3 regions of the Janthinobacterium sp. TPC_1 genome follow, and region 3 is predicted to be linked to each of the others. Evidence: predicted binding sites of a transcription regulator. Region 3 holds the regulator's gene; each other region holds the start of a gene.
The links. Region 3 encodes sigma-54, which starts transcription at its own class of promoters, with help from an activator protein. Its sites were predicted from a motif close to TGGCANGNAANCTGCTTT; they were not measured.
Positions count from the first base shown of each region.

Region 1: a site for sigma-54 is predicted at 4,348-4,365, ahead of ACQVLG_RS08925 (EDSAP-1 family PEP-CTERM protein). Genes of this name have one in related genera too.
Region 2: a site for sigma-54 is predicted at 2,887-2,904, ahead of urtA (urea ABC transporter substrate-binding protein). Genes of this name have one in related genera too.

Region 1 is NZ_CP195157.1:1,835,156-1,842,627, reverse strand. Features, by position in the region: gene ACQVLG_RS08965 (PAAR domain-containing protein) at 445-861, shown strand; gene ACQVLG_RS08960 (DUF4123 domain-containing protein) at 864-1,367, shown strand; gene ACQVLG_RS08955 (hypothetical protein) at 1,354-1,665, shown strand; gene ACQVLG_RS08950 (Tox-REase-5 domain-containing protein) at 1,703-2,290, shown strand; gene ACQVLG_RS08945 (immunity 52 family protein) at 2,310-3,026, shown strand; gene ACQVLG_RS08940 (dodecin) at 3,168-3,374, shown strand; gene ACQVLG_RS08935 (hypothetical protein) at 3,393-3,704, opposite strand; gene ACQVLG_RS08930 (hypothetical protein) at 3,866-4,240, shown strand; gene ACQVLG_RS08925 (EDSAP-1 family PEP-CTERM protein) at 4,452-5,441, shown strand; gene ACQVLG_RS08920 (LytR C-terminal domain-containing protein) at 5,512-6,498, opposite strand; partial or broken gene ACQVLG_RS08915 (type II secretion system F family protein) at 6,596-7,472, opposite strand, start outside.
Region 2 is NZ_CP195157.1:5,736,934-5,744,405, forward strand. Features, by position in the region: partial or broken gene urtB (urea ABC transporter permease subunit UrtB) at 1-1,513, opposite strand, end outside; gene urtA (urea ABC transporter substrate-binding protein) at 1,581-2,834, opposite strand; gene ACQVLG_RS27890 (DUF4349 domain-containing protein) at 3,035-3,337, opposite strand; gene ACQVLG_RS27895 (DUF4349 domain-containing protein) at 3,334-3,822, opposite strand; gene ACQVLG_RS27900 (transglutaminase-like domain-containing protein) at 3,839-4,438, opposite strand; gene ACQVLG_RS27905 (DUF2760 domain-containing protein) at 4,693-5,274, shown strand; gene ACQVLG_RS27910 (Hsp70 family protein) at 5,271-7,139, shown strand; gene ACQVLG_RS27915 (Hsp70 family protein) at 7,145-7,472, shown strand, end outside.
Region 3 is NZ_CP195157.1:2,096,857-2,104,328, forward strand. Features, by position in the region: gene ACQVLG_RS10235 (KdsC family phosphatase) at 1-173, shown strand, start outside; gene lptC (LPS export ABC transporter periplasmic protein LptC) at 219-830, shown strand; gene lptA (lipopolysaccharide transport periplasmic protein LptA) at 856-1,437, shown strand; gene lptB (LPS export ABC transporter ATP-binding protein) at 1,437-2,192, shown strand; gene ACQVLG_RS10255 (RNA polymerase factor sigma-54) at 2,197-3,675, shown strand; gene hpf (ribosome hibernation-promoting factor, HPF/YfiA family) at 3,745-4,107, shown strand; gene ACQVLG_RS10265 (3-hydroxyisobutyryl-CoA hydrolase) at 4,235-5,320, shown strand; gene rapZ (RNase adapter RapZ) at 5,321-6,184, opposite strand; gene hprK (HPr(Ser) kinase/phosphatase) at 6,469-7,404, opposite strand; gene ACQVLG_RS10280 (PTS sugar transporter subunit IIA) at 7,441-7,472, opposite strand, start outside.

The DNA.
Region 1 (7,472 bases), 260 kb from region 3:
CATGTAGGCACTGTGTAGGCAGATTCTATCAAACTAAGGGAAAGTATCGGCAAGTCCAGTCGCTGCCAATATGACAAAAATCGGCAATTCCCCCCTATGAGAGTGGCACTTTTCGACCTCAAAAGGAAACCATGGAAAACCAAAATCCCAGCGATTTGTAATCATCAGGTGGCCAGTTCGAAACCGGCAGTCGGCACCAATAAATTCAAGCACTTAGCCCAATCCTCAGGATTGGGCTTTTTGCTTTCTGGACGCCATCTCGCCGCTGGCCCGCCCGACCAGCAGTCCAACCACCTCGAAACGCCAGCTATACGTGTTCGCCATGACTGCGCAACGACCGCGACACACGCCCCGTTCGTTTTAAAAAAAACATCATTTCATAAATATCAATATGTTATAATTTAGCAACCAACCCCGTGGCTTTCCAATTCTCAGAAGGATCAAATGGCCCGTCCACTCATCGTACTTGGCGACAAGACCGATCATGGCGGCACCGTGATCAGCGCCGACATGACAGTCGATATCAACGGCAAGTACGTGGCCAGAATCGGCGACATGACCGTATGTCCGAAATGCAAGGGGACATTCCCGATCAACTCCGCCGCCGACGACCTGGTCGACGGATCAGGCAGGGGTTATGCCAGACACCTCGACACGACGGCCTGCGGCGCCAGGCTCATATCAGGACAGATCACGACGATCTGGCTGGACCAGTCCAGCATGGGCGAGCCGGCTGATGTGGACCCGGACGACGTGATGGAGGCTGCCGGCAAGATCGCCGTGAGTACCGAATCCGGCATTTGCCTCGAATGCTTGATGTCTGCGGCGGCCGCCGGCGCGACCACCGTTATCAGGGAGTAACAATGTTGCTTGACGTCACAGAACGCCTGAATCAACTTCAGCAACATCATTCCGCGCTGTGCCTGTACGCACTGGTCGACGGTGTTCAATATGAGACACACCGCCAAGCACGCCTGATGCAGGATGCGAGGCGCCATTCGCTGTTCACCGGCACACCCGATGCGGCGCTTGCGCATGCTGGCCCGTGGTTGGTCGACGTGGCGAGATCGACGCCTTCCTTTGTTGAGGATCTGGCCGTACTCGAGCACGAGGCGCCTTCTGTTACCTGGCTGTTCGCCGTACAGGACCTAGGTGGCCTGGCGCAACTGCTGCAATTACACTTGGAAACACGGCTACCGGACGGCCGCGCAGCGCTGCTGCGCTTTTGGGATCCGCGCGTGTTGGTGAAGCTGGCACAAATACTTGAGCCGGCACAGCGGGAAGCGATGTTTGGCCATATTCACGAATGGCACTTGTTGCTCGACAGCAAGCGGGCAATCATCGGGAGGCGCGATGCTGACGTTTAGCGAGGAGCAATGGCGTGCCGTCCAGACGGGCGACATGAGCGATTTCGTCATCGCAGTGGCGGACCAATTTTTGGCCAAACGTGCCGACATGGCAAGCCAGCCAGGCCGGGCGACCGTGATCGAGCGCATGCTGGCGGCGTACACCTGCGCCATTCGAATCGGTTTCAGGTCCACGCCGCATATCGTACATCTGATGTACCTGTCAGCCGACGCGCGCCCGGGATCCATGACGACCCGCTGGTCGATGCCTACCTGCGCAAGCCCGGCGCCACGCCGGAGCAGCGGTTCGACGAACTGATCGCGGTAATGGATAAAAAACTGGAAGGGGAGCAATAATGCCCGCGCTACCGATATTAGTTCTACCAGCAGTCGTGGAGAAAATTTTGTTAGCCTTGGGTGTCGCCGCCGCAGGAGCCGTGATCACGGACGAGGCATTGCGCAAACGCAAAAAAGAGGCAGAAGAAGCAAAAGACGCCCGCGTCACGCCCATTGCGCGTGCCGAGACGCGAAGCGAAGCCAAGGAAAGATGCCGTTGCCCGCCAGACAAGGGTATGCTTATGGCTGTTAAACACAGCATGTCACCAGCCGCGCGCGATTACCAAGCCCGGATTACTGGCTTCTTGATTGGCATGGAATGGGTGTTTGAAGGAAAGGACTTTGACGGCTTCCAATCCCGCCTGTGCTTGTTGCAGGAAGCAAAAGCAGATTATGACCAATTTTTCAAGGCAAGCGGCGGATTCAAATACGGCTTCCAAAAAGATATCTTCCAGAACATGGTGTTGAAACAGGCCACCGCTCAGTCCAACATTGTCAAGGATAACCCGCCAGCCTCGCTGTCATGGTACTTCCAAACGCCACTCGCTTACAAATACATGCGGCCCAGATTAGCTCGTTTCGGAATTACCACTTATTACATTCCATAATATTATGATAATAAACTCTTTGTTCAAACGCGATGCAGCGAACACATCCATTGCGTTCCGACCTACCGTCCAAAAAATCGCGACGATTGTCCGCTTCCTGCAAAAAACTGAGGCGTTTGGAAAGAATTGGTTTCTGTCGAAGGAGACAGAAGCAGAGTCATTTCTGTATCCGGTTTTCGATGCCTCGGGAGAACTCACCACAGCGGCCGAAGCCGTACTCGAGGCCGAGTTCAAGGGTGAGAGATTTCGATATCTCAGTGCCTGGAATGGCGAACTCGGAGACGGTGATGGCGCGAGTATTGCGCTTGGGTTCAGCGACAGTGACTGGCCATCTTGGAGTTTTGAGATTGACGGAGAATGCGAGTACGTTAAGCGCCTCGGTCTTGATGGATTGAAAGAGCTGCTGTCCATTATCGCGGGTTCCCTACGGCCGGTATTGATCACGGTTGCACGTAACGATTATTTTGAAAAACAAGTTTTCAAGGATCGTCCAGGTGTTGGCTGGATGTTGTACTTGCCGCGTATACTCACGGTCCAACAGGTGCCCGAGGCACGCGCTTTAGTGCCCGTGATGGCGATGGACGAGCAAGGTAAAGACAAGCAGATCGGCACCATCATCGTCAGCGTCACCGACGAGCCGTTCTCTGATGAGAACCCCGAGCACGTCAAGATTGCCAATGCCATTGAAATTCGCCTGGTCGATCAGGACTTGCTGCCTCGCTATGTCGATATTTAACGAAAGATAGCTCGTCCCGCTCGGCATGCGCGACGCATTGCTGCACCGCGCAATGACTATCAGCACATTTAGGCGCAAGATGAGCACGTGCCTGCGTAAAGCAGGCTCCCGATGTCTGGCTTGCCTACCTGGGGAAATATCATGTCCGCACACACTTACAAGCTGATCGAACTGGTCGGCACGTCCACCGAGAGCAGCGATCAGGCGATACGCGATGCCATTGCCAAGGCGGCGCTGACGGTCAAGCATATGGACTGGTATGCAGTGACGGAATCGCGCGGCCATATCGTCGATGGCAAGGTGGCGCACTTCCAGGTCACGCTCAAGGTCGGCTTCCGGCTGGAATAGCGCAAAGCGGCGCGTTCGTCACCGCCGCCCGGCTACTGCCCGGCTCTCCAGCCACTCCCGGCCGCCGGCCTCCAGCGCGGCCTCGATCACCTTTTCCGGCAAGCTGTAGACGGTCGCCCAGCTGGCGCGGCCATCTTGCGTATTCGCGGGAAAACTGTGCGTTTCAATCGGCCAGTGGTATTTGCGTTTCAGCGCTTTCACGATGGCGGCCAGCGAGACGCGGCCTTGCAGCGGTTCGGCGCCGGACTGGTCGCGGTTCGACAGCAGCACGGCCAGGACCTGGCCGCGGCCCGTGCGTGCGCCGGGGAAGGTGGGGGTTTTGTTTGCCATCGCCTATTTTACCGGGCAATGATCGGGCGAGAGGCGATGTGCCGCACCTTTGATATGGCGCAAGCGCCGCAGCGGCTTTGCGGCCACGATGGGCATGTCGCCAGGCGTGCCGGCGCCCTTCCGGCAGCCTGGGCTTGATACCAGGGGCACAGGAGAACATCATGCACAGCCTGAACATCCACGCCATGCAATGGCAGCCCGTCGCCGATATTTCCGCCGTCGATCCGCTGCGGCCCGACGACCTCGCCTGCTTTCGCGAGCTGCGCGACGTGCTGCAACGCTATGGCGCGCTCGACCGCTTCGGCATTTCCCTGATCCACCGCCATTTCGACATCGCCGACGACGAGGAACTGATGGAGTACACGGATGTGGAACAACGCACGCTGATAGTGAAACCTGTCAAGAAAAGCGACATCGACTGGGAACGCACGACGATTACCAACTGGAAATTGACGGAAGAGGAGGAAGTGGCGCGCATCGGTTGCGGTTGCGCACGCAATTCGGGTGGCCACCTGGGCTATCACCGCGCCACCTGAGGCGCCCCCGCCGCCTTCCGCCAAGCGGCGTCGGCCTTTCTTACACTTTGCCCTATCCAGTTCAGTCCGCTTTGCACAAATCGTTGATTCCATGGGCTTTTTTTGTGTGGCATGCAAACTGCTTATCCCTGTCTACGAGATGAATTCAGGCAAGTCATCCTGGATTCCTCATCCCCGGATTTTCCGAGACTGACCACGATAAGAGGCTGCGATGAACGTCGATCACACACGAAGCAAGACCTTGGGCTGGCTGGGCGCACTGGCGGCGGCAAGCCTGCTGGCCAGCGGCCAGGCGCAGGCCGGCGCATACGGCCTGGCCGTCAACGAGTTGAACAATTTCCGCATCACCACCAGCGCCGGCGCGCTGTCGCTGGCCGGCGCCAACCGCAATGCCAGCGACAGCGCCTTCTTTGAAGGCGGCGTGGCCGTCAATCCGCGTGCCGTCAATACGGGACCGGCCGCCAACGCCGACGTGCAGCAGGTATGTTCGGGCGGCGGCTGCAGCGGCTTGCCGCAGAACCACTACGCCCCGAGCGCCAGTTCCACCCTGGAGTTCGCGCGCGGCGATGCGCATGCCTTCGGCAACATGCTCAATGGCGGCGCCACCGTACGCGCCGTCTCGGAAGCGCAGCGCAACACGGTCGGCGCCGCCTCATCCACGGCCGGCGACACGCTCACCGGCTCCGTCAACCTGACCCTGTCGAGCGCCGGCTTCATCACCTTCAGCTTCATGGGACGGCGCGACCTGCGCACCAGCGTGACGACCATGGGCGACAAGTCGAACGTGTCGATCATGGATATCTTCAATATCTCGTGCAATGCCGCCAGCCCAGCAGGCTGCCTGTCGAACGCGAATGCCGATGGCGTGATCTTCCAGTTCGCGCCCGATGGCAATGCCGGCAATGGCAGCGACGTCAACGGCAACCATGGCGCCGGCAGCCTCGACCCCTTCAGCCTGAACATGACGACCGGCACCAACGATCCCGCCACCGGACGCGCCTTCACGAATGACTTCGCGCTGTTTTCCCTGACCTCGAATTTCGCCCTGCCCGCCGGCAGCTATACCCTGAATTTTTCCAAGTCCACGCGCACCGATATCGTCGTCATCGACCCACTGGTCGTGCCGGAGCCTGGCACCCTGTTCCTGCTGGGCCTGGGACTGGCCGGCCTGGCCTTCACGCGCCGCCGCCAGCCGCAATAAACACCGGCATGCCAACAACACGCGGCGCCCGCCAAGGCGCCGCGTGTTGTTTCATGCCAGCCAAGGCGTGTTAACCGAGCCGCGCCAGCGCCTGGCGCGCCAGTTGCAGCTGCTGCAGATAATAGCGGTGCAGTATGGCAGGGTCGCTCAGGTCGTGCCCCAGTATCAGCCGCAGTTCGCTGGCAGGGCAGTCGGCGGCCTGGATCTGCACCTGGGCCTTCACCTGCGTGCCCAGCTGGCGGGCCAGCTGGCGCGCCGCCTGCTCTTGCGCGGGCCGGTATTCGACGCGCGTGCGCGCCACCTGGAAGCTGATTTCATTGGCCAGGCGCACCACTTGCACGGGCGCGCCAGCCAGGCTGCGCGCCAGCGCGGCAGCCATGCCCGGCACGCCGTTGCCATTCACAATTTCCAGGCGCGGACGCGGCACGGCAGCCGCCGTCACGGTCCACGCCGGGGCGGCAACGGGCGCGCCGCGCGCCGCTGCCGGCACGCGCCGCAAGCGGGCCATGCCGTCGCCTTGCGTGATCTCGATGCGCGCCATGGCGGGCGCCTCCTGCGGCGGCGCGGGCGCGGGCACGCCCTGCGGCGGCGCTTCAGCGCGCAACAAGGCCAGGTCGCGCCGCAGGTCGTGTTCCTGCAAGCTGGCCGCCTGGCGCCGCATGACGGCCGCGCGCTCATGCTGTCCCAGGCGTTCGAGCACCTGCGCCAGGTGCTGCCAGGCCAGCGCATTGAGCGGATCGAGCAGACACGCCTGTTCCAGCGCAGTCAACGCCAGCGCATTGCGCCCGCTCAGATAATAGGCACGGCCGAGATTGCTGAACAGATATGCCTGCTGCGGCCGCGGCGTGCCCGCCTCCTGCGTCAAGGCCAGCCAATGGGCGATGGCGGCAGTGTGCTCGCCGCGCTGCGCGTGCAGCACGGCCAGGCCGTTGCGCGCATTCACGTGGCGCGGCGCATGGCGCAGCGCTTGTTCATAGGCCGCTTGCGCGGCGGGCAGGTTGCCAGCGTCAAAATACTGGCGTCCCGCGACGTAGGCGGCATCGGCGTCGGGCGGCAGCGGCGGCGCGTGCGCCGTATGGCTGGCGCAGGCGCCCAGGCCAAGACAGGCGCAGGCGGCGGCCAGGCGGGAAAGCGTCAGCGCATGGTGACTCCTTTCAGCGGTTGGCCATGGCCGGCACGAGCACGCGATAGACTTCGATCACGGCCGGCCCCATGAGTACCAGCATGAGGGTGGGAAAGACGCAAAAAATCAGCGGGAACAGCAGTTTTAACGCGATCTTCGCTGCCGCCTCCTCGGCCAGCAGGCTGCGCTTGCCGCGCAGGTTTTCCGAATGCACGCGCAGCGAATCGCCCATGCTGGTGCCGAAGCGCTCCGACTGGATCAGCATGGCGACCAGGGTGTCGACGTCTTCCACGCCGCTGCGCAGGGCCAGGTTGCGCAGCGCCTTTTCCTTGGAAAAGCCGGCGCGCATTTCCATCAGCACCAGTTGCAATTCCTGCGCCAGCACCACGCTTTTGATGTGGATTTCGCCCGACACCTTCACCAGCGCGCGCTCCAGGCTCAGGCCCGCTTCCACGCACACGGTCAGCAAGTCGAGCGCGTCGGGGATGTTTTCGAAGATGTCGCGCTGGCGCCGCTTGGCCGTGCTGGCCAGCACCAGGTTCGGCAGGTAATAGCCGACGGTGGCGCCGACGCACAGCAGCAACAGCAGCACACGCTGCGCAGCTGCGCCGCCATGGCGCTGGCCGCATACAGGCCCAGCACGCTAGGGAATAGCAGGGCCAGCACGGTTTTCGCGGCGAAGTACAGGGCCGGCGCGCTGGCCTGGCGCCAGCCCGCGTTCATGAAGCGCGTGCGCAGCGGCGAGCGCTCCCAGCCCTCTTCCGGCAGCGACAATTTGCTGAACGGCTGCGCCACGCGCGCCACGCGCTCCACCCAGCCGTTTTCCACCACCGCGTCGCTGGCGGCCGGCGCCATGGAACCGAACAGGCGCTGGCGCAGGGCGCCGGGAAAGAAGATCAGCCACGCCA
Region 2 (7,472 bases), 2.7 Mb from region 3:
ATGGCGATCTTCGCCAGCACGGCACCCGCCACCGGTTCGAGGAATTTGTTGACTTCGCCCAGTCCCAGCGCGGCGATCACGGTGCCGGCCAGCTGGCCCACGCCACCGAGCACCACCACCATGAAGGAATCGACGATGTAGCTTTGGCCCAGGTCCGGCCCCACATTGCCCAGCTGCGACAGAGCCACGCCGCCGAGCCCGGCGATGCCGGACCCGAGGCCGAACGTGAGCATGTCGACCTTGCCCGTGGCCACGCCCACGCAATCGGCCATGCGGCGGTTTTGCGTAACGGCCCGCACGAACAGTCCCAGCCGTGTCTTGTTCAGGATCAACCACACGGCCACGACGACGATGACGGCGAAGACGATGATGGCCAGCCGGTTGTACGGCAGCACGAGGCCGCCCAGCACGGTGACACCGCCCGACATCCAGGCCGGGTTGGCCACTTCCACGTTTTGCGCGCCAAAGATGGTGCGGACCAGCTGCATGAGGATCAGGCTGATGCCCGAGGTGGCCAGCAGGGTTTCCAGCGGCCGCCCGTACAACCAGCGGATCACCGTGCGTTCCAGCATCACGCCCACCAGGCCGGCAACAAAAAAGGCGGCCGGCAAGGCGGCCAGCAGATACGCATCCTGCAGGCCGGGCAAGTAAGTGCGGAAGAACAGCTGGCACAGGTAGGTCGTGTAAGCGCCTATCATCAGCAATTCGCCGTGCGCCATGTTGATGATGCCCATCAAGCCGAACGTGATGGCCAGCCCCAGCGCGGCCAGCAGCAGCACGCTGCCCAGGGAAATGCCGTAGAACACATTGCCGGCCAATTCCATGCGCGCCACTCTGCCCTTGATCTGGCGCATGGTCTCGATGGCGGCCAGCTGCACGGCTTCGTCCGGTTCACCGCCCTGCTCCAGCATGGCTTGCAGCACGGGCAGCAGGCGCGCATCGCGCTGCTGCCGGCCAGCGCCTGCACGGCGGCCTTGCGCGTGGCGGCGTCGGGTGCATGCAGGTTGGCGCTGGCGATCAGCACTTGCAATAGTTGTTGAATTTCAGCGTCGCTTTCCCGCGCCAGCGCGGTGCGGATCAGGGGGAGCTGCGCGGGGTCGACCGCCTTTTGCAAGGCTTGCGCGGCGGCCAGGCGGGCGCTGCGCTCCGGCGCCAGCAGCTGCAAACCCGACAAGGCGCCTGCCACAGCCGCGCGCAAGCGGTTGTTGACCATCACGCCGTCGATGCCTTCCGGCAGCGGCACGTTCCGGCCGCTTGCCGGGTCATATGCCTGCTCGCCCTCGACGATATACACCTTGCCGTCGGGTGCGGCATACAAGGCGTCGTCCTGCAGCGCCTGCAGCACCTTGGCGGCCTCGGGCGTGGCCAGGGCGGCGATCTGCGCGACGGCGGCGACCCTGGCGTCGGAATCGTCGCCGGCCAGCGGCTTGAGCAATTCTGGTGGGATGGCGGCCTGCGCCATGGACGACAGGCACAGGCAGGCGAAGACCAGCAGCGATGTGAATAGCCTCATTGATATCCCGGGAAAGCGTTGATGGTCGGCGCCACCGGACACCTGCCCGATGGCGCTGGCGTGGCTTTTACAGCTTCTGCTTACCCTCATTACCCTTGATAAACGGGCTCCACGGCTGGGCGCGTATCGGTTCCTTGGTTTTCCACACGACATTGAATTGCCCATCGGCCTTGATCTCGCCGATCATCACGGGCTTGTGCAGGTGGTGGTTCGTCGCATCCATGGTCAGGGTAAAGCCCGATGGCGCCTTGACGCTCTGGCCCGCCATGGCGGCGATCACCTTGTCCGTGTCCGTCGATTTGGCCTTTTCCACGGCTTGCGCCCACATGTGGATGCCGACGTAGGTCGCTTCCATCGGGTCGTTCGTCACCACCGAAGCCGCGTTCGGCAGCTTCTGCGCCACCGCATACGCTTTCCACTGCTTGATGAAGGCCGTGTTGACGGGATTCTTGACGGATTCGAAATAATTCCACGCTGCCAGATGGCCCAGCAGCGGCTTGGTATCGATGCCGCGCAGCTCTTCCTCGCCCACGGAAAACGCGACGACGGGCACGTCCGTGGCTTTCAAGCCCGCATTGCCCAGTTCCTTGTAGAACGGCACGTTCGAATCGCCATTGATGGTGGAAATGACGGCCGTCTTGCCGCCCGTGGAAAACTTCTTGATGTTGGCGACGATGGTTTGATAGTCGGCATGGCCGAACGGCGTGTAGACCTCGCTGATATCGCTATCCTTGACTCCCTTGCTTTTCAGAAAGGCGCGCAAGATCTTGTTGGTGGTGCGCGGATACACGTAATCCGTGCCCAGCAGCACGAAGCGCTTGGCCCCGCCCCCATCCTTGCTCATCAGGTATTCCACGGCGGGAATCGCCTGCTGGTTCGGTGCGGCGCCCGTATAAAACACATTCTTTTCCAGCTCCTCGCCCTCGTATTGCACCGGGTAAAACAGCAGGCTGTTGAGTTCCTTGAACACCGGCAACACCGACTTGCGCGACACGGACGTCCAGCAGCCGAATACCACGGCCACTTTATCCTGCGCCACCAGCTGTCTCGCTTTTTCCGCAAACAGAGGCCAGTTCGAGGCGGGATCGACGACGACGGCTTCCAGCTTCTTGCCCAGCACGCCGCCCTTGGCATTGATCTCGGCAATCGTCATCAGCGCCACGTCCTTCAGCGACGTTTCGGAAATGGCCATGGTGCCCGACAGGGAGTGCAAGATGCCCACTTTGATGGTATCGGCGGCCAGGGCTGCCTGCATGTAAGTGGACGTGGCCAGGGCCAGTGCGCCGGCGGCGGCCGCTTTCAGGATGATGCGTCGTGACATGGGGACTCCTGTGATGGGTTCGTGGGGGTCTAGCTGGGCTTGCGATGTTGTTAAAGCAGAATGCATGCCAGCGCCAAGAGGTGTACGCCATGGTGCAAGCGGCTCTCGCCGCACGAAAAAAAACCTGGCTGCACAAGGACTGTGCAGTCAGGTTTCAAATTGCAGTAAAACGGTGCGCCGGAGGTTTTAATGCTTGCGCATCAATCCTTGCGCGGCAAGCCTCTCAAGCGGCGCCAGCCCTTGCGGCCCAGCGGGAACAGCAGCACGAATGCGATCAGCCACGGCAGGATGTAGGCCATGGCCGTGATGGCGTTGGCCACGCCTTCCGACAGGTTTTCCGTGAAATTGCCCAGCGCGCGCTTGACGGGGCGCCAGAACGATTGCTTGCCTTCGGCGCTGATGGTCACGTTCAGCAAGTCCGTATCGATGCGCTGCATCAACAGGGCATTGGCGGCCGTCGCCTGCTCCAGCTCCACTTGCACGGTGGCCAGTTCCTTGCTCACTTGATCAGGGCGTCGACGTTCGTGCCCGAGCGCTTTTCCAGGTCCTGCAGCTGCGCCTGGTATTGCCTGAGCATCTCCAGGCGCTTCTTGCTGTCGAGCACAGGACGGCCCAGGTCTTCCACCTTGGTGCCCTGGCTGGTGACGTCGCCTTCCGCCGCGACCAGCGCGACGAGCTTTTTGATGCCGGCCGGCTTGGCCCGCATGCTGATGCGCGCATGCACGTAGCGGCCACTGTCGACGCTGGAATCGAGCAGCAAACAGCCGTTTTCCGTATCGGCCTTGCAGGCGGCGACGACTTTTTCATACAGGGGCCGCACTTGCGCCTCGCTCGTATCGACGCTGACATTGTGTTCATAGGCAAGAAACTCGCTGCCCTTTTCCTTGCCGTCGAGACGCGCGGCGCTCGATTGCCCGCCGCTCTCGCCCTTGCCGCCGCAACCGGCCAGCAACATCAGGCCTAGCAGGCCAACATACACTTTTTTCATGATTTCTTTCTTGAGATTATTTTTTCAGCGGCAACAATTCGATATCGGGCAAGTGCGCGGCCACGTCCTGCACGGTCGCATGGCCGGTCAGCGATGCGATCACCTGGGGCAGCGGTGCCGGCCAGATTTCCGGCAGATCGCGCTCTTCCGGCGCCAGCACGGGAAACGCCAGTTGCTCCTGCGGCGGCGTAAAGGCGGCATTGACCCCGGGCTTGTTGCCGCGCGCATCGATGCGGTACCAGCCAAATTCTTGCAAGTACACGGCATTCAAGCCGTGCAGGCAAAACGGCGGCCCGATTTCGCCCACGGCCAGGCGCTGGTAGCACAGGCCGGCGGGAATGCCGTTGGCGCGCAGCAGCGCGGCCAGCAGATGGCTCTTCGCATAACAATAACCCGTGCCATGCTGCAACACGTCGGAAGCGCGGCAGGTGACGGGATTGCGCTGGTAATCCCAGCTGTGGGCGATCTCGTCGCGCACGAAGCTAAAGCAGCGGGCCGCGATGGCGGCGTCGCCCACGGCACCTGCCGCCAGTTCGGCCGCCTTGGCGCGCACGGCCGGATGGTCGCTGTCGATGTAAGTGCTGCTGGCTAAATACAGGGAAAAGTCGGTAGACATGGCATCCAGGTCATGCAAAAAGATAATGCGCGATTCTAGTCGAAGCGGCACGAAATCGAACGTTTCCTTGCGCAGGAACAAAGAAAATCCACGCCACAGGCAGGCGGGAACGGGGGCGGCGGCTTTGGCGCCGGCCCCGTAGCTGGTATCATGCGGGCAAACGCAGCCGGCCCTGTTGGCCCCGCACATGGCACTACCTTGCGAAGCGGCCCCCGCCGCCGACGCCACCCTACAGATCAGAGAAACGAGTTCCTATGAGCACACCATCGTCCCACCCATCGTTCTGGCGCCGCGTCCCGCTGGCCTTCGGCGCCTTCTTCAGCACCCTGTCGGACGCCGCCTATGCGGCCCGCGTGGAAAAATTGTCCCTGCCCGAGGCCGCCCCCGTGGCACCCGTGGCCCCGGCTCCGGCGCCAGCGCCCGTGCCGGCCGCCGCGCCCGTCATATTGAAAGAAGCTACGCCCGACGCGGCCCTGCAATTGCTGGCCCTGCTGCAACGCGAAGCGCGCCTGATCGACTTCACCCAGGAAAACCTGGGCAGCCATGCCGATGCCGACATCGGCGCGGCCGCCCGCGTCGTGCATGAAGGCTGCGCCAAGGTCATGCGCGAATACTTCACCATCGAGGCCGTGCGCCAGGAAGCCGAGGGCAGCCGCATCGTGCTGCAGGAAGGCTTTGATTCCGCGCAAGTACGCCTGACGGGCAACGTCGTCGGTTCCGCGCCATTCACGGGCACCCTCAGCCACCGCGGCTGGCGCGCCTCGAGCGTGCGCCTGCCGAAACTGAGCGGCCAGCACGACGCCGCCATCCTGGCGCCGGCCGAGGTGGAACTGTGAGCGATACCATCAACCCTACCCCGCGCTACGCCATCGGCATCGACCTGGGCACCACCCACAGTGCCCTGTCATACGTGAACCTGGTCGAGAGCGACGGCGAGCAATCCAGCCACGGCGTGCTGAAAGTGCCGCAGCTGTCGGCGCCGGGCACCGTCGAAGAATTGCCGCTGCTGCCATCGTTCGTCTACCTGCCGCACGCCGACGAAGTGGCGGCCGGCGACCTGGCCCTGCCCTGGGTCACGGAGGAAGCCGAAGCGCCATTCGTCGTGGGCGAAATGGCCCGCAGCCGCGGCGCCACCACGCCGATCCGTTTAGTGTCCAGCGCGAAGAGCTGGCTGTGCCACCCGGGCGTGGACCGCCGCGCGGCCATCCTGCCGAACGACGCGCCAGCGGAAGTGGCGCGCATCTCGCCCATCACGGCCGCCACGCGCTACCTGACGCACTTGCGCCAGGCCTGGGACAACGCCCACCCGCAAGCGCCGTTCGCGCAGCAGGAAATCACCGTCACCATCCCCGCCTCGTTCGATCCGGCCGCGCGCGAGCTGACGATGGAAGCGGCGCAGGCGGCCGGCTACGCGTCACTGACCCTGCTGGAAGAGCCGCAAGCGGCCTTGTACAGCTGGATCCAGACCAGCGAAGGACGCTGGCGCAAGGAAGTCAAGCCGGGCGACATCATTTTAGTGGTCGACGTGGGCGGCGGCACCAGCGACTTTTCGCTGATCGCCGTACTGGAACGCGACGGCGTGCTGGAACCGCACCGCGTGGCGGTCGGAGAACACATCCTGCTTGGCGGCGACAATATGGACCTGGCCCTGGCCCACCTGGTGGCGCGCAAGCTGGCCGCCAACGGCACCCAGCTGGACGCCTGGCAGATGCGCGCACTCACTTACGGCTGCCGCAGCGCCAAGGAAAGCCTGCTGGCCGACAGCGGCCTCGATGTGGCACCGATCGTCGTGCCGAGCCGCGGCTCGAAACTGATCGGCGGCTCCATCCGCACGGAATTGACGCGCGCGGAAGTGTCCACCTTCATTCTCGACGGCTTCTTCCCGCAGGTGGAAGCGTCGAGCCGCCCCGCCGTGCGCACGCGCGCCGGCCTGACGCAACTGGGCTTGCCGTATGCGCAGGACGCGGCCATCACGCGCCACCTGGCCGCCTTCCTGGGCCGGCAAGTGGCGGCCACCAGCGAACTGGAAGGTTTTGCCGGCCGCCAGGCGGAAGGCGCCAGCTTCCTGCACCCGACGGCCGTGCTGTTCAACGGCGGCGTCTTCAAGTCCGACCTGCTGGTGCAGCGCATCATGGCCACCGTCAACGACTGGCTGTACATGGAAGGCGCGGAACCGGCGCGCATGCTGGCCGGGGCCGACCTGGACCTGGCCGTCGCGCGCGGCGCGGCCTACTACAGCTACGTGCGGCGCGGCCATGGCGTGCGCATCCGCGGCGGCACGGCCAGTTCCTTTTATGTCGCCATCGAATCGGCCATGCCCGCCATCCCCGGCATGGAACCGCCGATCCAGGCCCTGTGCGTGGCGCCGTTCGGCATGGAAGAAGGCAGCGAGCTGGAACTGCCGGGCCAGCAATTCGGCCTCGTCGTGGGAGAGCCCGTGCACTTCCGCTTCTTCGCCTCGTCCACGCGCCGCAACGACCAGATCGGCGATTTGCTCGACTTCTGGGGTCCCGATGAATTGCAGGAACTGAGCGAAATCCAGGCGACCTTGTCCGCCGAAGGCCGCTCGGCCGGCGACGTCGTGCAAGTCAAACTGCACGCCAGAGTGACAGAAGCGGGCACCCTGGAGCTGCTGGCCGTTTCCCCTGACGGCGCCGAACGCTGGAAGGTGGAATTCGACGTGCGCGGCACGCCGCAATAAGCGCCATGGGCAGCACTGCGGGCAAGCCGGCCTTCCTGGTCGGCATCGACCTGGGCACCACCAATACGGTGGTGGCGTATGCGGCGGCTGGCGATGCGCAGGCAGGAATAAACCTGTTCGCCATCGAGCAGCTGGTCGCTCCCGGCGAAGTGGGCGCACGCCCCCTGCTGCCGTCCTTGCGCTACCACCCCGCCGCCGGCGAACTGGCGGCGGGCGATTTGCAGCTGCCATGGCCGCAGCAGGACGCTGAGCATGCCGTGCTGGGCGCCTTCGCGCGCCAGCTCGGCGCGCAGGTGCCGGGCCGGCTCGTGTCCAGCGCGAAGAGCTGGCTGT
Region 3 (7,472 bases):
TGCGCCGCGTGGGCTTTGCCGTCAGCGTGCCGGGCGGGCGTCCGGAAGCGCAGGGCCTGGCGCACCATGTGACGCAGGCCGGCGGCGGCCGCGGCGCGGTGCGCGAGATCTGCGAATTCCTGCTGCGCGCCCAGGACAACTATGCGCGCGTGATGGCGCCGTTCCTGGAGTGAGGTGCCGTGCCTCGCCGCCAGTGACCTTTGAAAGAGTGAAGCCCTATGCGTAAGCCAGGAGGCGCCCATCGCTGGCGCATGATTTTTACCGTGCTGGGCGCGGTCGTCGTCGCGCTGGGCAGCTTCTGGCTGCTCGAAGTGATGAACAAGAATGGCCAGGACATCACGGCCAGCAAGCATCTGGATGAACCCGACTATTTCATTACCAATTTCAGTCTGGTGCGCATGGACTTGACGGGTAAGCCCAGTTATATCGTCTCGGGCACCAAGCTCACGCATTATCCGCTCGACGATTCGTCCGATATCGACCAGCCCTTCGTGCGCAAGCTCACGCCAGGCATGCCGCCGCTGAACATGAATGCGGAACTGGCGCATATCGACCAGGACAATACCCGGCTGCAACTGCACCGCAATGTCGTGATCGACCGCGCGGCCAGTCCGAAGGCGCAGAACCTGACGGTCAGGACGGAGGCGCTGACGGTGTTCCCGGATGAGGAAAGAATGGAAACGGACGTGCCGGTCGATATCCTGACGGGCGCCTCGCGCATCAATGGCATCGGCATGAAGGCCAATAATGCCACCGGCGTGGTGGAAGTGCAGAATGCGCTGCGCATGGTCCTCCCGCCGAAACCGCGCCCGGCCGCGGCGGCAAAATGACAGAATGAAACAAGGAAACCATACTATGAAGAAGATCTTGCTGTTGAGCGTATTTTCCCTGGCCATGATAGGGGGGGCGCATGCCGAGAAGGCCGATTCCGAGAAGGAAGCCGTCATCACGGCACGTAGCGGCCACGTCGATGACGTCAAGCAGGTGCGTACCCTGACGGGCGACGTCGTGCTGGTCAAGGGGACCCTGACCATGAAGGCGGGCCGGGCCCTGATCACGGAAGATCCGCAAGGCTACCAGTTCATCACCTTCTGGGCCGATCCCGGCAAGCTGGCCACCTTCCGCCAGAAGCGCGATGGCGCGGGCGACCTGTGGGTCGAAGGCGAAGCGGAGCGCGTGGAATACAACAACAAGACGGAAGTGGTGAAACTGTTTTCCAGGGCCAAGCTGACGCGCCTGGAAGGCACGAAAGTGACCGACGTGGCCAATGGCGCCTTCATCTCGTATGACAGCCGCAAGGAAGTGTTTGCGATGGAAAATTCCGACAGCGGCACCAGCACCCCCGATGGCGGCAGCGTGCGCATGGTGATCCAGCCGAAGAACAAGGCGCCGGCGGCGGAGAAAGCGCCGGCTACGCCCGCGCCAGGAAAGAAATAATGGACAATACCCGTTGCGGCAGCACCCTGATCGTTCGCGGGCTGCAAAAAACCTATGGCAAGCGCCAAGTCGTGCATGATGTCTCGCTGCAAGTCGAATGCGGCGAAGTGGTGGGTCTGCTGGGGCCGAACGGCGCCGGCAAGACGACTTCGTTCTACATGATCGTCGGCCTGGTGCCGTCGGACGGCGGCAGCATCGATATCAGCGGCGTGGACATTTCCAGCCTGCCGATCCACCGCCGCGCGCAGATGGGCCTGTCCTACCTGCCGCAGGAAGCGTCCGTGTTCCGCAAGCTGACGGTGGAAGACAATATCCGCGCCGTGCTGGAAATCCAGACCGTCGAAGGCCGTCCCCTGAAGAAGGCCGAGATCGAGGAGCGCCTGGATAAACTGCTGGCCGACTTGCAGATTGAAAAGCTGCGCGAGAACCAGGCCCTGTCCCTGTCCGGCGGCGAGCGCCGCCGCGTGGAAATCGCCCGCGCGCTGGCCACCGACCCGCGTTTCGTGCTGCTCGACGAACCGTTTGCCGGCGTGGATCCGATCGCCGTGATCGAAATCCAGCGCATCGTGCGTTTCTTGAAGGAGCGCAATATCGGCGTGCTGATTACCGATCATAATGTGCGCGAGACGCTGGGTATTTGCGACCGTGCCTACATCATCAACCAGGGCTCGGTGCTGGCGTCGGGACGCCCCGACGACATCATCGCGAACGAGTCGGTACGCCGGGTCTATCTGGGCGAACACTTCCGCATGTGAGCCAATGAAACAATCATTGCAGCTGCGCACGTCGCAGCACCTGGCACTGACGCCGCAGTTGCAGCAATCGATACGCCTGCTGCAATTATCCACCCTGGAATTGCACCAGGAACTCGAGCAGCTGCTGACGGACAATCCCTTGCTCGAACGCCTCGACGATCCGCTCGACCGTTCGCTGCGCCTGCTGTCCGACGGCGCCCTGAGTTCCACGGCCGCGCCGGCCGAAGCGCCGCCCCAGCCGCCAGGCCAGGAGGCGCCCGCCGCACCGGCCGAAGCGGACGGGTTTGACGGCGAGGCGGGCGAGGGCCCGGCCGCCGCGGAGGGCGGCGACAGCGACTGGAGCGAGGCGAGCCGGGGCAAGGCGCCCGACGATGAAGATTCGCGTCCGCAACTGGAGGCCCATCACTGCACCCTGCGCGAGCACCTGATGGAGCAGATGCGCGTGACGGTGCTTGAATTGCGCGACCGCGCGCTGGTCGAGCTGATCATCGATGCGCTCGACGACAATGGCTACCTGGAAGAGTCGCTCGACGACATCCTGGCGCGCCTGCCGGAAGAGCTGGAAATCGACGCTGACGAGATGCGCACGGCCTTGTCGCTGCTGCAAAGTTTCGATCCGCCGGGCGTGGGCGCGCGCAATGCGTCCGAATGCCTGGCGCTGCAAATCAGGCGCTTGCCGCACGTCGCCATGGTGACGCGGCGCATGGCCCTCGTCATCGTGGAAAAGCACCTGGCCTGGTTTGCCCAGCGCGATTTCAACAAGCTGAAAAAAGCCCTCGATTGCGACGATGAAGACTTGCGCGAGGCGCAGACGGTGATTCGCCAGTGTAATCCGCACCCGGGCGCCGTGTTCGCCTCGGACGTGTCCGATTACGTGGTGCCCGACGTCGTCGTCAAGCGCGCGCGCAATGGCTGGCAAGTCACCCTGAACAACGACGTCATGCCGCGCCTGCGCGTCAACGCCATGTACGCCAACTTGCTCAAGCAGGGCAAGGGCGAGGGCGCCATGGGCGCGCAGTTGCAGGAGGCCAAGTGGCTGATCAAGAATATGCGCCAGCGCTTCGATACCATCCTGCGCGTGGCACAGGCGATAGTAGAAAGACAAAAGAACTTTTTCTCGCATGGGGCCGTTGCCATGCGCCCCCTTGTGCTCCGTGAAATAGCTGATACACTGGGTTTACACGAGAGTACTATCTCGCGGGTAACAACTCAAAAGTACATGCTGACCCCGCACGGCATGTTCGAGTTGAAATATTTCTTTGGTAGCCATGTCGCCACCGAAGCGGGGGGGGAAGCGTCATCGACGGCGATACGGGCATTGATCGTGCAACTGACAGGAGCAGAAGACCCTAAAAATCCTTTATCCGACAGTAAGATTGCGGACATGCTGGGGGAACAAGGCATGGTGATTGCGCGACGTACTGTTGCCAAATACCGGGAAGCGTTGAAAATTCCGCCAGTGAGCCTGCGTAAGTGTTTGTAAGTTTTTTTCGGTTCCTCTGCGGGCCGGATAGGATGGACCGCACGAACCCGATCATCTTTAGGAGTGTGTATGAATCTCACCATCAGCGGACATCATCTCGAAGTGACACCAGCCATCCGTGAATACGTACAAACGAAGCTGGAGCGCGTGAAACGTCATTTCGATCAAGTTATCGATATTGCCGTGATTCTGACCGTGGATAACCTCAAAGAGAAAGAAAAACGTCAAAAGGCCGAAGTCAACCTGCGTCTGAGTGGCAAAACTGTCTATGTGGAAAGCCTGGCACACGACTTGTATGCCGCAATCGATACCCTGATCGACAAGCTCGATAGGCAAGTGATGAAATACAAAACCAAAGTGCAAGGGCACGGTAAAGAGGCGATCAAGCATCTGCCAGACAACTCAGAGGAAGACGCCGTCGTCGCCGTCTAAGGCCACCGGCTTCCCCCAGTTGTGATCAACTAAGGGCGCACATTGCGCCCTTTTTTGCGTCCTGCGGGAAGCAATATCCGTGGTGAAAGCGCTAGAATGCGCCATCCTCACTTCTTTCCTGCCTGCCATGAGCGACTTCGTCCAGACCTCCATCCGCAACCGCACGGGCCACATCGTGCTCGACCGCCCGAAAGCCTTGAACTCCCTGTCGCTGGAGATGGTGCGCACCCTGAGCGCTGCCTTGCTGGCCTGGCGCGACGATCCGCAGGTGGACGCCGTGGTGATCCGCTCCAGCAGCGAAAAGGCCCTGTGCGCCGGCGGCGATATCCGTTTCTTTTACGATGCGGGCCTGGCCACGCCGCAAGGCGGCAGCGCCCTGCTGGAAGATTTCTTTACGGAAGAATACGCGTTAAATCATGTCATTCACTTTTATCCGAAACCGTATATCGCCGTGATGGACGGCGTGGTGATGGGCGGCGGCATGGGCGTGGCGCAAGCCGGGCCCGGCAACCAGTTGCGCATCGTCACGGGCCGCACGCGCATGGCCATGCCGGAAGTCAATATTGGCCTGTTCCCCGACGTGGGCGGCAGTTACTTTCTTTCCCGCCTGGCGGGCCGGCTGGGCCTGTACCTGGGCTTGACGGGCCTGACCATCGGTGCGGCCGATGCCCTGTACACGGGCCTGGCCGATGTGTATCTGCCCGAGGCGCAGATGGGGGCGCTGCTGGCCCTGTTCGACTCGACGCCGGGCGAGGCCTTGCCGGTGGCCATCAAGGCGCTGGCGGCGCCGTTCCAGGCCGAGGCGGGCGCGGCTTCCCTGGCCACGGCGCGCGCGGCGCTGGACCGCCACTTCGGCGCGGGTTCGGTGGCCGCCATCATGGCCTCGCTGGCGCAGGACCACAGCGCGTTCGCCGCGAAGGCCCTGGCGGCCATGCGCCTGCGCTCGCCCTTGATGATGTCGGTGACCCTGGAATTGCTGCAGCGGGGCGCCCACCTGGGCGTGGCCGACTGCCTGCGCATGGAGCGCACGCTGGTGCGCCACAATTTCGCGCATGGCGAAGTGCTCGAGGGCGTGCGCGCGCTGGTGGTCGACAAGGACAATGCGCCGCGCTGGAACCCCTCAACCCTGGACGAGGTCGATGCCAGCATGGTGGCGCGTTTCTTTGCCCCCGTGTGGCCGGCGCAAGCGCATCCGCTGCGCCACCTCGACTGATTAAGAACGCTCGCGGTGGCGCAGCACGACCCGCTCGTTGGGGCCGAAATACTGCGCCAGCCGCTCCGCCATGTACACGGAGCGGTGCTGGCCGCCCGTGCAGCCGAGGGCCACCGTCAGGTAGCTGCGGTTGTCGGACTTGAATGACGGCAACCATTTCTCGATGAAGGCGCGGATGTCGGCCAGCAGTTCCAGCGCGCTCGGCTGGGCGTCGAGGAAGGCGATCACGGGAGCGTCGCGTCCGTCGAGCGGGCGCAGCGCCAGGTCGTAATACGGATTCGGCAGGGCCCGCACGTCGAAGACGAAATCGGCATCGAGCGGCACGCCCAGCTTGAAGGCGAACGATTCGAAGAACAGGGTCAGCGGCGCGCGTTCGGAGGCGACGATATCCTTGATCCAGGCGCGCAGTTTGTTCGCGCTCAGTTCCGAGGTATCGATCACATGGCCCAATTGCTCGATGGCCGACAGGCGTTCGCGCTCTTCGGAGATGCATTCGATCAGGGTGCGGCGGCTGGCCGGATTCTGGTTCGGGCGCAATTCGTGCGACAGAGGGTGGCTGCGCCGCGTTTCCGAGAAGCGCGCCACCAGCGAATGCGTGGTGGCTGTCAGGAACATGACCTTGACGTCGTGCCCCTGGTCGCGCAGCAGCGCCACATTGTGCGGCAAGCTGACGAGCGACTCGGCGCTGCGCGCATCGACGGCCACGGCCAGCTGCGGCGTGCCTTCGTCAAGCAGGGTTTGCACCAGGCTGGGCAGCAAGGCTGGCGGCAGGTTGTCGACACAATAGTAGCCGGTATCTTCCAGCACATTGAGCGCGACGGATTTACCGGAGCCGGATATTCCGGTGATAAGGACGATATGCATAGCCCGATCATACAATAAAGACCGGCGCTGCGCTCCCGAGGCAATGATCTTTACAAATTATTGCAATTTGGACTGTAGTATTTCTTTGCTGCACGCGCCAACAATGTTGTCGGATTAGCGGGGCCGCCGAGGTGGGGCCTTGCCCCACCTCGGCGGCCCCGCTAATCCGACCTGCGTTGTTAATCGCCGCTCATGGCGAGGCGTTGGTGGAGCAGGGGTTTCGGAGAGCCTTGCTCTCCGCCTGCGTAACGGTTCACCCATGCATGGGTGAACTCCTTGCAACGCTAATCGCCACTCATGGCGAGGCGTTGCCGCTCCATGAACTCCTGCAGGGTATCGATGCCGCGCAGCTGCAGAATCGTATTGCGCACGGCCGCTTCCAGCAGCACGGCGATGTTGCGGCCGGCGGCGACGGGGATGACGACCTTGCGCACGGGCAAGCCCAGCACGTCTTCCGTGGGGAACAGGAAGGGCAGGCGCTCGACTTCCTCTTCCAGCGCGTTGCGGCGCACCAGGTGCACGATCAGTTTCAGGCGCATCTTGCGGCGCACGGCCGTTTCGCCAAAGATGGCCTTGATATCGAGCAAACCCAGCCCCCGCACTTCCAGCAGGTTTTGCAGCAGGGGCGGGCAGCGGCCTTCGATCATATTCGGCGCGATGCGCGAAAATTCGACGGCGTCGTCGGCCACCAGGCCGTGGCTGCGCGAAATCAGCTCCAGCCCCAGCTCGCTCTTGCCCAGGCCCGAATCGCCCGTGATCAGCACGCCCACGCCCAGCACGTCCATGAACACGCCATGCATGATGATGCGCTGCGCCAGTTTTTTCGACAGGTAGACGCGCAGGAAGTCGATCACTTGCGCGGCCGGCAGCGGGGTCGAGAACAGGGGGATATTTTGCTCGTCGCAGATGGCGAGAATGTCGGGCGGCGTTTCCAGCCCTTGCGCGATGATCAGCGCGGGCGGACCGCCGGCGATCAGTTCGCCGATCACGTGGGTGCGCGTGTTGACCTTCAGGCGCTGATAGTAATTGATTTCCTGGTGGCCAAAGACCTGGATGCGGCCCGGATGGATCAGGTTCAAGTGGCCCACCTGGTCGGCGGCCGACGAGACGTCGCCCGAGATCAGGCGCTCGCCGCCGGGGAAGCCGGCGAACCAGCCCAGTTGCAGACTTTCACGATTGTCGTCGTACAGGCGTTGTATCGTCAGCGGCGTTTGCAACATGGCAGTCTTCTTCAGGAGTGGAGGAATACCTGAAGTTTAACCCGCCGCTTGCAGACTGGGTTGCCAAT